One region of the Streptomyces poriticola genome, then DNA from elsewhere that is predicted to be linked to it. Evidence: riboswitches for the same ligand, from Rfam matches in the RefSeq annotation. Region 1 holds a riboswitch; the other holds the start of a gene.
What was found. A riboswitch is a leader RNA that binds a small molecule or an ion and turns the genes downstream of it on or off. The one in region 1 is predicted to bind cyclic di-AMP.

Region 1 (5,973 bases):
CTGCCCCCGGTCGAAGGCATCGGATACGAACTGCTCGCCCTCGCCGTCCGAGCCGAATCCGCGGGCGTGGACCCGGAGGCAGCCCTGAGAGCGGCAGCACGCGCGTACCGGGACGCGATCCGAGAGAGCGAGGAGGAGAATCCCGGAGAGGACTGAGGAGGAGAGTCCGGGAGAGGACCAGGCACTGCCCGGACCGGCGGACGGGGTGTCTGTCCTGCCGGTTACCGTCGAAGGGTGACCGACCAGCACCAGCCCCACGCCTCCGGCGACACCCCCGCCCCCGACCTCTTCACCTGGGAGTTCGCGAGCAACCCCTACCCTGCCTACGCCTGGCTGCGCGAGCACGCGCCCGTGCACCGCACCCGGCTGCCCAGTGGGGTCGAGGCCTGGCTGGTCACTCGGTACGCCGATGCCAAGCAGGCGCTGGCCGACCCGGGGCTGTCCAAGAACCCCGCGCATCACGACGAGCCCGCGCACGCCAAAGGCAAGACCGGCATCCCCGGCGAGCGCAAGGCCGAGCTGATGACGCACCTGCTCAACATCGACCCGCCGGACCACACCCGGCTGCGCCGGCTGGTCAGCAAGGCGTTCACACCGCGGCGCGTCGCCGAGTTCGCGCCCCGCGTGCAGGAGCTCGCCGACGGCCTCATCGACCGGTTCGCCGCCCGCGGGTCCGCCGACCTCATCCACGAGTTCGCCTTCCCGCTTCCCATCTACGCCATCTGCGACCTGCTCGGTGTCCCGCGCGAGGACCAGGACGACTTCCGGGACTGGGCGGGCATGATGATCCGGCACGGGAAGGGGCCCCGCGGCGGGGTCGCTCGGTCGGTCAAGAAGATGCGCGGCTATCTCGCCGAACTCATCCACCGGAAGCGGGAGGCCCTGCCCACCGAACCCGGGCCCGGCGAGGACCTCATCTCGGGGCTCATCCGCGCCTCCGACCACGGCGAGCACCTCACCGAGAACGAGGCCGCAGCCATGGCCTTCATCCTCCTCTTCGCCGGCTTCGAGACCACCGTCAATCTCATCGGCAACGGCACCTACTCGCTGCTCACCCACCCCGGTCAGCGTGCCCGTCTGCAGCGCTCGCTTGCCGCCGGCGAGCGCGGCCTGCTGGAGACCGGCGTCGAGGAACTCCTGCGCCACGACGGCCCGGTGGAGCTCGCCACCTGGCGGTTCGCCACCCGCCCGCTCACCGTCGGCGGACAGGACATCGCTGCCGGCGACCCCGTGCTCGTCGTGCTGGCCGCCGCCGACCGGGACCCTGAGCGGTTCGCGGACCCCGACACCCTCGATCTGTCCCGCCGGGACAACCAGCACCTCGGGTACGGCCATGGCATCCACTACTGCCTCGGCGCCCCGCTCGCCCGGCTGGAGGGCCAGACCGCGCTCGCCACCCTCCTCACCCGGCTTCCCGATCTGCGCCTCGACGCCGATCCGGCCGAACTGCGCTGGCGCGGCGGGCTCATCATGCGCGGACTGCGCACCCTGCCCGTGTCCTTCACCCCGCCCGAGGCAGCGGTCGCCCCGCAGACCCACGACGCCCGAAGCAAACGTGACACACGCTCAGCTCTGTGATCTTCACGTGATCTGCGCGGCATGAACTTGTGACAAGTGATCGTCTGCCGATACGTTCACGGATCAGCGCGGCGACCGAGCCCCAGCCCGTCGCGCCGTTCCGTGCTGTCTCGCGAAAGGTCTCCGCATGCTCTCCGGGAACGGTCGTCACCGTCGCCCCCGCCAGGCCCCGGCCCTCGTCGTCGCGGCCGGAGTGACCGGCTCCGCCATCGCGATCCCGCTCCTCGGAGCCTCCGGCGCCGGCGCGGCCGACGGCACGACCTGGGACCGTGTCGCCGAGTGCGAGACGGGCGGCGCATGGAGCCAGAACAGCGGCAACGGCTACTACGGCGGACTCCAGCTGTCCCAGGAGCACTGGGAGACCTACGGCGGCCTCGACTACGCCTCCAGCGCCGACACGGCCAGCCGCTCCCAGCAGATAGAGATAGCCGAGAAGGTGCTCGCGGCCGAGGGCATCGCCGCCTGGCCGACCTGCGGACTGCTCGCCGGACTGGAGAACGACTCCTCCACGGGGGCCGGCGGCGGCACCGCGAGTGACGGACCGTCGGACGGGACGCCGGCCGGCTCGCCCACCGCGGACGCCTCGGGCACGCCCGGGACCGCCCCCGGTGCGGACAAGACCCCGGACCCGGGCGCGGAGGGCGCGGGGCCCGGCACGTCGGACCCGGCGGCCGAGCCCTCGTCCCCGTCCGCCGACCCGGCAGCCGGAGCGGATGAATCGGCCGAGTCCGACACATCCCCCGTATCCCCCGTATCCCCTGAATCCTCCGCGCCGACCGATCCGGCCACCACAAAGCGCGACGACTCGGACAACTCCGGGCAGAGTGAGGGTGCTTCGGACCCGGGCGCCACCGATCGGCCCGGCGCCGGCCGGCACCGGGGTGACAGTGCCGACGAGGGCGCCGACACGGCCGCCGGGGACGGCCGCACCGGCGAGTCGTCCGGCCGGCACGCCTCGCGCGACGGCGCCGCGGCGCGGGAGGCGGCGGACGGCACGTACACCGTCCGGTCCGGCGACAGCCTGTGGCTCATCGCCGACTCCCTTGAGCTGGGCGGCGGGTGGTCCGCGCTCTACGCCGCCAACGAGGATGTCGTCGGCGCCGACCCCGACCACATCCTGCCCGGTCAGACGCTTGCAGTCGGGGGCGAAACGGGCGAAAAGTAGCGGGAGTTCACGTCACGGTTCGGCCTGAATGTCCGTTTTAAATGCCGTGAGAGATAGGTCTCAGAAGCCCTGATCGTCTTTGAAAATCCGCGGAGCGCGTGTCTACGGTCAGGACCGCTCGCCATCGCGGGCCCCGGCTGCCGCAACGCCGAATCCTGCCAGCGGCCGTCCGGGAACAGTCGTCGCGTCAAGCGCCGTAGGCAGGAGCGGGGGACCCAAGGTAAGTGCCGTACCGGGCAGTCGAGCCCGAGCGGCTTGGGGTGAAGCCGAGTCCCGTCAGGGACCCGGCCGGGCAATTCCACCGGCCCGAACCCGACAGCTCACCTCGCAGGCGTCGGTGAGGGGATCCATCCATGCTGTTCTCCGGCAAGGGCAAGCACCGTCGTCCGTCCAAGACCGCTCGCGCCATCGCCGCCGTCGGCGTCACCGGCGCCGCCGCCGTCGCCGCCCCGCTGATGGCGGCCGGCAACGCCTCCGCCGCCACCGCCGCCGAGTGGGACGCCGTCGCCCAGTGCGAGTCCGGCGGCAACTGGTCCATCAACACCGGCAACGGCTACTACGGCGGCCTGCAGTTCTCCGCCTCCACCTGGGCCGCGTTCGGCGGTACCCAGTACGCCGCCACCGCCGACCGGGCCACCAAGGCGCAGCAGATCGAGATCGCCGAGAAGGTCCTCGCGGGCCAGGGCAAGGGCGCCTGGCCGGTCTGCGGCACCGGCCTGTCCAGCACCCCGTACAGCGGCGGCGGTGCCGAGGCCGGCTCCGGCAGCACCTCGACCGCGCCGTCCGAGTCCCGCGAGAGCGAGCAGAAGGCCTCCCGCTCGCAGGAGCGCCCGGCCGCCGAGCCGACGCAGCCGGCCGCGAAGGCGGACAAGGCCGAGAAGGCCGAGAAGAAGACCGTCACCACCCCGGCCGGCGAGACGGTCGCCAAGGGCGACGGTGAGTACAAGGTCGTCAAGGGTGACACGCTCAGCGGTATCGCCGCGGAGCACGGCGTCGAGGGCGGCTGGCAGAAGCTGTTCCAGCTCAACGACGACATCGTCGACGACGCCGACCTGATCTACCCGGGTCAGCAGCTGCACCTGAAGTAAGCGGCGGCGTCCCGCAGTCTCCCCGCCCCGGTGCGTCTCCCCCCGTGCGCACCGGGGCGGGGTTTTTTCCTGGACATCATTTGTTTCGTCCGGAAACAATTTTCTCTCGGTTCTGTCCAACGGGTGGTCGGGCGGCCGGCCGCCGCCCGGAGCCGGTTAGGCTCATGTCGCAGCACCCCACCCGTGGTCCTGCTGACCCGCGTCACATCCAAGAAGGAGATGCTCGTGCCGTCCATCGACGTCGTCGTAGCCCGGGAAATCCTGGACTCCCGAGGCAACCCCACGGTCGAGGTCGAGGTCGGCCTCGACGACGGCAGCACGGGTCGTGCCGCCGTCCCGTCCGGTGCCTCCACCGGTGCCTTCGAGGCCATCGAGCTCCGCGACGGTGACACCAACCGCTACCTGGGCAAGGGCGTCGAGAAGGCCGTCCTCGCCGTCATCGAGCAGATCGGCCCGGAGCTGGTCGGCTACGACGCCACCGAGCAGCGCCTGATCGACCAGGCCATGTTCGACCTGGACGCCACCGACAACAAGGGCTCCCTCGGCGCCAACGCCATCCTCGGCGTGTCGCTCGCCGTCGCCCACGCCGCCTCCGAGGCGTCCGACCTGCCGCTCTTCCGCTACCTGGGCGGCCCCAACGCGCACCTGCTGCCGGTGCCGATGATGAACATCCTGAACGGCGGCGCCCACGCCGACTCCAACGTGGACATCCAGGAGTTCATGATCGCCCCGATCGGCGCGGAGTCCTTCTCCGAGGCCCTGCGCTGGGGCACCGAGGTCTACCACACGCTGAAGAAGGTGCTGAAGGCCAAGGGCCTGTCCACCGGTCTCGGCGACGAGGGCGGCTTCGCCCCGAACCTGGACTCCAACCGTGCCGCCCTCGACCTGATCATCGAGGCCATCAAGGAGGCCGGCTACACCCCCGGCGAGCAGGTCGCCCTGGCCCTGGACGTGGCCGCCACCGAGTTCTACAAGGACGGCGTCTACGTCTTCGAGGGCAAGGAGCGCACCGCCCAGGAGATGACGTCGTACTACGCGGAGCTGGTCGACGCCTACCCGCTGGTCTCCATCGAGGACCCGCTGAACGAGGAGGACTGGGAGGGCTGGCAGACCATCACCGCCGAGCTCGGTGACAAGGTCCAGCTCGTCGGCGACGACCTGTTCGTCACCAACCCCGAGCGTCTCCAGCGCGGCATCGACGACAACGCCGGCAACGCGCTGCTGGTCAAGGTCAACCAGATCGGTTCGCTCACCGAGACCCTGGACGCCGTCGAGCTGGCCCAGCGCAACGGCTTCAAGTGCATGATGTCCCACCGCTCCGGCGAGACCGAGGACGTCACCATCGCCGACCTGGCCGTCGCCACCAACTGCGGCCAGATCAAGACCGGCGCCCCGGCCCGCTCCGAGCGCGTCGCCAAGTACAACCAGCTGCTGCGCATCGAGGAGATCCTCGACGACGCCGCGGTGTACGCCGGCCGCTCGGCGTTCCCCCGTTTCAAGGGCTGAGCGCCCGGTAGGCAGCGTCGTCCGTACGTCCCCGTACCCGGTCCCGTACCGTGTGCGGGGACGTACGCACGTGTGCACGCACACGCACGAAGGTGAACGGGAGGCGGGAAATGGCCGTGAAGGACCGGGACCGTTTCTCCACCGCGACCCGGATCCGGCTGCTCGGGGAGCAGACCGCGGCCCGGGTCTACCGCTCGCAGACCAGGCGCCAGGCCCGGCGCTCCCGGCTGACCGGGCGGGCGGCGCTGCTCGCACTGGTGGTCTGCTCGCTCGTGGTCGCCCTCGCCTACCCGATACGGCAGTACGTCGCACAGCGCGCCGAGATCGCCGACCTGAAGCAGCAGAAGCGGCAGGCCCAGCAGCGGGTCGAGGACCTGCGGGACCTCAAGGCGCGCTGGCAGGACGACGCGTACGCGGCCCAGCAGATCCGGCTGCGGCTGCACTATGTGCTGCCCGGCGAGACCGGGTACATCATGCGCGATCCGGACACGGCCCGGCAGTCGCGCACCGGTGTCGGGGCGGCCGACCGCCCGTGGTACCGCAACGTCCTGGACGGCGTGGACAAGGCGGACGCCGCCGGCCGCTGACCCCGCCCGGACCGCCCGGACCGATCGCACGCCCGCCGCACCGCACCGA
Region 2 (5,973 bases), on a different contig from region 1:
GGCCGTGCTGGAGGACGAGCAGATCGTGGCCAACGCGGCGGCCACCGGCGCACTGCTGAGGTCCCGGCTGGCCGCGCTGGTGGACCGCTACGAACTGCTCTCCGAGGTGCGTGGCCGGGGGCTGATGATCGGCATCGAGTTCGGCAGGCCGCGGTCGATGCGGCTGCGCAGCCGCTGGTCCATGCTGCAGGCCGCGCGCAAGGGGCTGTTCGCACAGATGGTGGTCGCCCCGCTGATGCACCGGCACCGGATTCTCACCCAGGTCTCCGGAGACCAGATGGAGGTGATCAAGCTGATCCCGCCGCTGATCATCGGGGAGCGGGAGGTGGACCGGTTCGTGGACGCCTTCACCGAGGTCATGGAGGATGCCCACAGCGGTGGCGGGCTGCTGTGGGACTTCGGCAAGACCCTGGTCAAGCAGGCGGTGGCGAACCACTGAGAGGATTTTGCCTCTCGGGCAAGAAAATTGCCCCTGAGGCACTCGCTCGGGCTCAATGGACGTATGACCGTTTCCGAGCCCGACCCGCCGGACGGCCCCGCCGACGCGATGTCCGCGGTGGCACCGCAGCTGCGGGCCCTGCGCCGGCGGGCCGCCCTCACCCTGGAGGCCGCGGCCCGCGCGGCGGGACTGTCGCCGGCCCACCTCTCCCGGCTGGAGACCGGGCAGCGGCAGCCCTCGCTGCCCATGCTGCTCGGCCTGGCCCGGATCTACGGCACCACCGTCTCCGAGCTGCTCGGCGAGACCGCCGCGGACCGCGACGCCGTAGTGCGGGCCGCCGACATGGAGCCGGCCCCGGCGGGCGGCTGGACGTACTGGCAGGCCGGGGCGACCGGGCGCGGCATGCAGGCCCTGCGCGTCCATGTGCCGTACGGGACGCAGGGCGACATGGTGCGGGTGCACCCGGGCGAGGAGTGGCTGTATGTGCTGCGGGGCCGGCTGCGGCTGCACCTCGGTGACACCGTGCACCGGCTCGCTCCCGGCGACAGCGCGCACTTCGACTCGCTGACCCCGCACCGGATCGCCGCCCCGGACCCCGACGGCGTCGACCTGCTGTTCGTCCACACCCTGCTGCAGAGCCCCACGGCCGCGCTGTGCCTGGGCCGCACCACCGGAGAGATGCCATGAGCGACATGGAGGAGAAGTTCCCGCGGGCCCTGTGGGTGCGGCTGATCGTCTACATCGCCGTGGGGCATGTCTTCGCCGCCTTCGTCTATCTGCTCTTCGAGCTCGGGGCGAAGTGAGGGCCTTGGGCGGCCTCAGTCGAGGAGCCGCCCCCGCAGCCGCTCCCGGGTCTCCGGTGTGACGCCCAGCCCCTGCTCCAGATAGGCGTCGACGCCGCCCCAGGTCTCCTCGACGGTCTCGAAGGCCGCCGCCAGATACTCGGCCCGCGCGTCGAACAGGGGGCTGAGCAGCTCCATGACCTCGGGGGAGTAGGCGGAGGCGGAGCTGCTGCTGCGGTGCACCCGGTAGCGGCGGTGCTCGGCGCCGGACTTCAGATAGTCCTCGAGAACGGCCTCGCGCTCCACTCCCACGGCCAGCAGGGTCACCGCCACCGACAGGCCGGCCCGGTCCTTGCCGGCCGCGCAGTGCATCAGGGCGGGGACGCTGTCCTCGGCGAGCGAGTGCAGCACCTGGGAGTGCTCCGCCGTACGCTCCTTGACGATCATGCGGTAGGAGGCGATCATCCGGTCCGCGGCCCTTCCGTCCGCGAGGATGTCGCGGAGCTGGTCCAGATCGCCGTCGCGGACCATCTTCCAGAACTCGGCGCCGTCGGCCGGGTCGGACAGCGGCAGGTTCACATTGCGCACGCCGGGCAGCGCGATATCCGGGCCCTCGAGCTTCTGGTCGGCGGAGTTGCGGAAGTCGAAGATCGTGTGCAGGCCGAGGGCGCCGAGGAACGCGGCGTCCTCCGCCGTGGCGTGCGCCAGGTGCCCGCTGCGGAACAGCACGCCGTGCCGCACCCGGCGGCCGTCCTCGGTCGGCAGGCCGCCCACGTCACGGAAATTGCGCACACCGGCCAGCTCGGGCTCGGTCGACGGGACCTGCTGCGTCACGGGGGCTCCTCCCACTCCGCGCCGCCGGCGCTGATCGTCGGCGGCCACCGACTCGACGATACGGCATCTCTTGCCTGGGGCAATGAGTTGTCCACAGGCACGGCCCGGCCTCGGCGCCGGAGACATTCTTGTCGCGCTTTTCCATTCACATCCCATCTGGGCCTTCTGTCCGAATTAGCACCTTCATTCCAACTCGCTCTGGAATAAAGGAACCTGGAGTGCGGTCGCGTGAGGAGCGTCATATCCGTGACGGTGCGTTGTCCGTCATGTTCACGTAATTCACGTGCTTCTCAAGGGCTTTCGTGCATTGCGGCGGGCATCAAATCGACGGAGTGTTACCGCGGAAACCCGGGATGGATCAAGCAAATACCGCGTATCGGGAAACCCCTGCTTGTTCCTGTGCGTCTTGGTCCCTTACGTTCACGACCGATCCGGACGGACGCCTAATCCTGCCGCCGACCGGACTTTCGCACCCACCCGACACCCGTACCCGGCAGGAGCGGGGGACCCACAGGAATCACCGCCTGTTCCGGTCTCCGGAACGGCTAGGGGTCAAGTCGTGCCGCGGCACGGCCGGGCATCTCCAGCCCGAACCCGACAGCTCACCTCGCAGGCGCCGGAGAGGAATTCGCCATGCCCGCCAGGGGTAAGCACCGTCGCACCAGGACCCAGCGTCTGACCCGCACCATCGCCGTCGCCGGAACCGGTGGCGCCGCGCTCGCGCTGCCGCTCATCGGCGCCGTGAGCGCCCACGCGGCCCCCGCGCAGTCCGTTGCCGAGAAGGCGCCGCAGTCGCTCTCGGCGGCCCAGCAGCAGGTCGCCTCGAACAACTCCGGGAAGAACTCGGAGAAGTCGTCGGAGAAGCACACCTACACCGTGCGCGCCGGCGACTGGCTCTCGAAGATCGCCGACAGGTACGACGTCACCGGCGGCTGGCAGCAGCTGTGGGCCGACAACCTCCAGGCCATCGGCGAGGACCCGTCCCTCATCCACCCGGGTCTGAAGCTCTCCGTCGGCGGACCGGCCGAGGCGGGTGCCGCCGAGTCGTCCGCTCCGAAGGCCGCCGAGGCCGCCGAGCCGTCGGCCCCGAAGCAGGCCGAGAAGGCCGAGAAGACCGAGACCGCGCAGAAGGCGGAGCAGGCCCCGGCCGAGAAGTCCTCCTCCGAGGGCGCGGCTGCGCAGTCCGCCGGCACCGCGAGTGCCTCGGGTTACGTGTCCCCGGTGCCGGGCGGCACCATCGGCACCCCCTACCACCAGACCGGCAGCATGTGGTCCAGCGGCTACCACACCGGCACCGACTTCGTCGTCCCGACCGGCACCTCCCTGAAGGCCGTCGGCGCCGGCACCGTCGTCTCCGCCGGCTGGGCCGGTGCGTACGGCAACCAGGTCGTCATCAAGCTCGCCGACGGCTACTACGCCCAGTACGCCCACCTGTCCTCGCTCTCCGTCTCCACCGGTCAGTCCGTGACCGCGGGGCAGCAGGTCGGCCTGTCCGGCTCGACCGGCAACTCCACCGGTCCGCACCTGCACTTCGAGATCCGCACCACGCCGAACTACGGCTCCGACGTGGACCCGATCGCCTACCTGCGCTCGCACGGCGTCTCCCTCTGACGCCCGAGGCACGCACGCCCGAAGGCCGGACCCCGATCCCCGGGTCCGGCCTTCGCCGTTCCCGCGTTCCCGGGCGGGGACGCTGCGCTATTCCGGAGTTGACCAAGCCTTGGCAGTGGCCTTTCTCACCGCTCGTCAACCCCTGCCTACGGTCGCGTAGGTCACATTCCAGGGTGAATCATGGTCCGGCGTGGCAGACGATTCGAAGAGTGACAGCAGATCAGTGATCGGGTCGTACGTGTCGGTGGGGGACAGCTTCACCGAGGGCGTCGGCGATCCCGGCCCCGACGGGGCGTTCGTCGGCTGGGCCGACCGCCTCGCCGTCCTGCTCGCCGACCGGCGGCCCGAAGGCGAATTCACCTACACCAACCTCGCCGTGCGCGGAAGGCTGCTCGACCAGATCACGACGGAGCAGGTCCCGCGGGCGGTCGAACTCGCCCCGGACCTGGTCTCGTTCTGCGCGGGCGGCAACGACATCATCCGGCCCGGCACCGACCCGGACGAGGTCGCGGAGCGGTTCGAGCGGGCGGTCGCCGCGCTGACCACGGTGGCCGGCACCGTCCTGGTGACGACCGGCTTCGACACCCGGGGCGTGCCCGTCCTCAGGCATCTGCGCGGCAAGATCGCCACCTACAACGGGCATGTGCGCGCCGTCGCCGACCGGTACGGCTGCCCCGTGCTCGACCTGTGGTCCCTGCGGAGCGTGCAGGACCGCCGGGCCTGGGACGCCGACCGCCTGCACCTGTCGCCCGAGGGGCACACGCGCGTGGCCCTCCGCGCCGGCCAGGCGCTCGGGCTGCCGGTCCCCGCCGACCCGGAGCAGCCCTGGCCGCCGCTCCCGCCGCGCGGCGCGCTCGATGTCCGCCGGGACGACGTCCACTGGGCGCGCGAGTACCTGGTGCCCTGGATCGGGCGGCGCCTGCGCGGCCAGTCCTCCGGCGACCATGTGACCGCCAAGGGCACGCTGTCGCCGGACGACATCAGGAGCCGGATCGCCCCGGTGGCCTGACCACACCGGCTCACCCCGGGTCAGCGGCGAACGCGGCCCCCTCGGCGGTCGCCGGGGGCCGGCACGAACAGAACCCCCTCGGCGCCGCCGGCCGGCGCGAGCACTGCGTACTCCACGCCGCCGGGAGCCGGGGCCCGGGTCGCGGGTCGCGCACACACCGTCCCCGGTGGGCGGGGCTCTCGCCGTGGCCCCCCGTCCGGAGCCGGGCGTGCGTCGCGCTCACCGCGCAGCCGTGGTCCAGGCCTTCTGCTCCACCTCCAGCTCACGGGCGAGCGCCTCGTCCACCCACGACTGCGCGCGCGCCCGGGACACCGTGCCGCCGTACGCCGTCAGCTGCACGGCCAGCCCGTCCAGCAGGGCCGTCAGACGCAGGGCGGAGCCGGCCGGGTCCGGGCAGGGGAACTCGCCCGCGGCCACGCCCTCGGTGATGACCTCGGTCAGCGCGGCTTTCCACTGAGCGTCGAGATCCCGCGCGACCTCGCGCAGCGCGGGCTCGCGCTGGGCCGCCGCCCAGCTCTCGATCCACAGCCGCCAGCCCTTGGCCTGGCCGGTGGGGGCGTACCAGCGGACGGCCGCACGTAGCCGGCGCAGTGCCGAGGTGCGGCGGCCGAGCAGTTTGCGCAGATGCGCCAGGTCGTCCTGGGCGGCATGCCCGAACGCGGCGGCGACCAGCTTCTCCTTGGTCGAGAAGTGGTAGAGCACCAGCGCATTGCTGACGCCGAGCGCCGAGGCGACGTCGGAGATCCGCACGGCCGCGACACCCCGGGCGGCTATCTGCTCGACCGCCGCGCTGAGCAGCTCCTCACGCCGTTCTCGCACACTCAATCGAATTCTGGCCACGGAAGGTCACCCTACAAGGCACCCCGGTGCCGCCCGGCCCCTTCCGGAGATGCGCGGCTCCCGCACGACCGGGCCGGCCGATCATAATGAAAGCCTGACCTACTCCACCTGGAGGTACCGTGGCAGGCTTCCGTCTCCCGAGCACCGGGTTCCGTGTACCGCGGCCCGCGGCCTTCGGTGTGGACCCCGGCGGCGAGCGCATGGCGCGGATCCGCAGATCGCCGCATTTCACCGACGGTGTCTTCCAGAACCCCGGCGGTCCGGCCCGGACCCGGCCCTCCGGCTCCGCCCTGGACTTCGCCAAGATCTTCCTCGACCGCGAGGCGCGTCGGCGCAGAACCCCCGGGGGCACCGTGCCGACGCACGCCACCACCCTCGCCGACCTCGCCCGCCCCCCGGCCACCGCACTCCGGCTGACCTGGCTGGGCCACTCCAGCGTGCTCGCCGAGATCGACGGG

Region 2: linked by a shared signal. The riboswitch ahead of V5O46_RS21630 (M23 family metallopeptidase) and the one ahead of V5O46_RS05560 (transglycosylase family protein) in region 1 are both predicted to bind cyclic di-AMP.

Annotation. Positions count from the first base shown of each region.
Region 1 is NZ_JBAGKH010000003.1:103,246-109,218, reverse strand. It holds gene V5O46_RS05575 (nucleoside triphosphate pyrophosphohydrolase) at 1-156, shown strand, start outside; gene V5O46_RS05570 (cytochrome P450 family protein) at 235-1,578, shown strand; gene V5O46_RS05565 (transglycosylase family protein) at 1,706-2,743, shown strand; cyclic di-AMP (ydaO/yuaA leader) riboswitch at 2,926-3,092, shown strand; gene V5O46_RS05560 (transglycosylase family protein) at 3,097-3,831, shown strand; gene eno (phosphopyruvate hydratase) at 4,057-5,337, shown strand; gene V5O46_RS05550 (FtsB family cell division protein) at 5,448-5,924, shown strand.
Region 2 is NZ_JBAGKH010000019.1:12,630-18,602, reverse strand. It holds gene V5O46_RS21650 (aspartate aminotransferase family protein) at 1-439, shown strand, start outside; gene V5O46_RS21645 (helix-turn-helix domain-containing protein) at 503-1,126, shown strand; gene V5O46_RS21640 (DUF6126 family protein) at 1,123-1,242, shown strand; gene V5O46_RS21635 (tyrosine-protein phosphatase) at 1,258-2,055, opposite strand; cyclic di-AMP (ydaO/yuaA leader) riboswitch at 2,527-2,684, shown strand; gene V5O46_RS21630 (M23 family metallopeptidase) at 2,689-3,666, shown strand; gene V5O46_RS21625 (SGNH/GDSL hydrolase family protein) at 3,890-4,675, shown strand; gene V5O46_RS21620 (TetR/AcrR family transcriptional regulator) at 4,895-5,515, opposite strand; gene V5O46_RS21615 (MBL fold metallo-hydrolase) at 5,635-5,973, shown strand, end outside.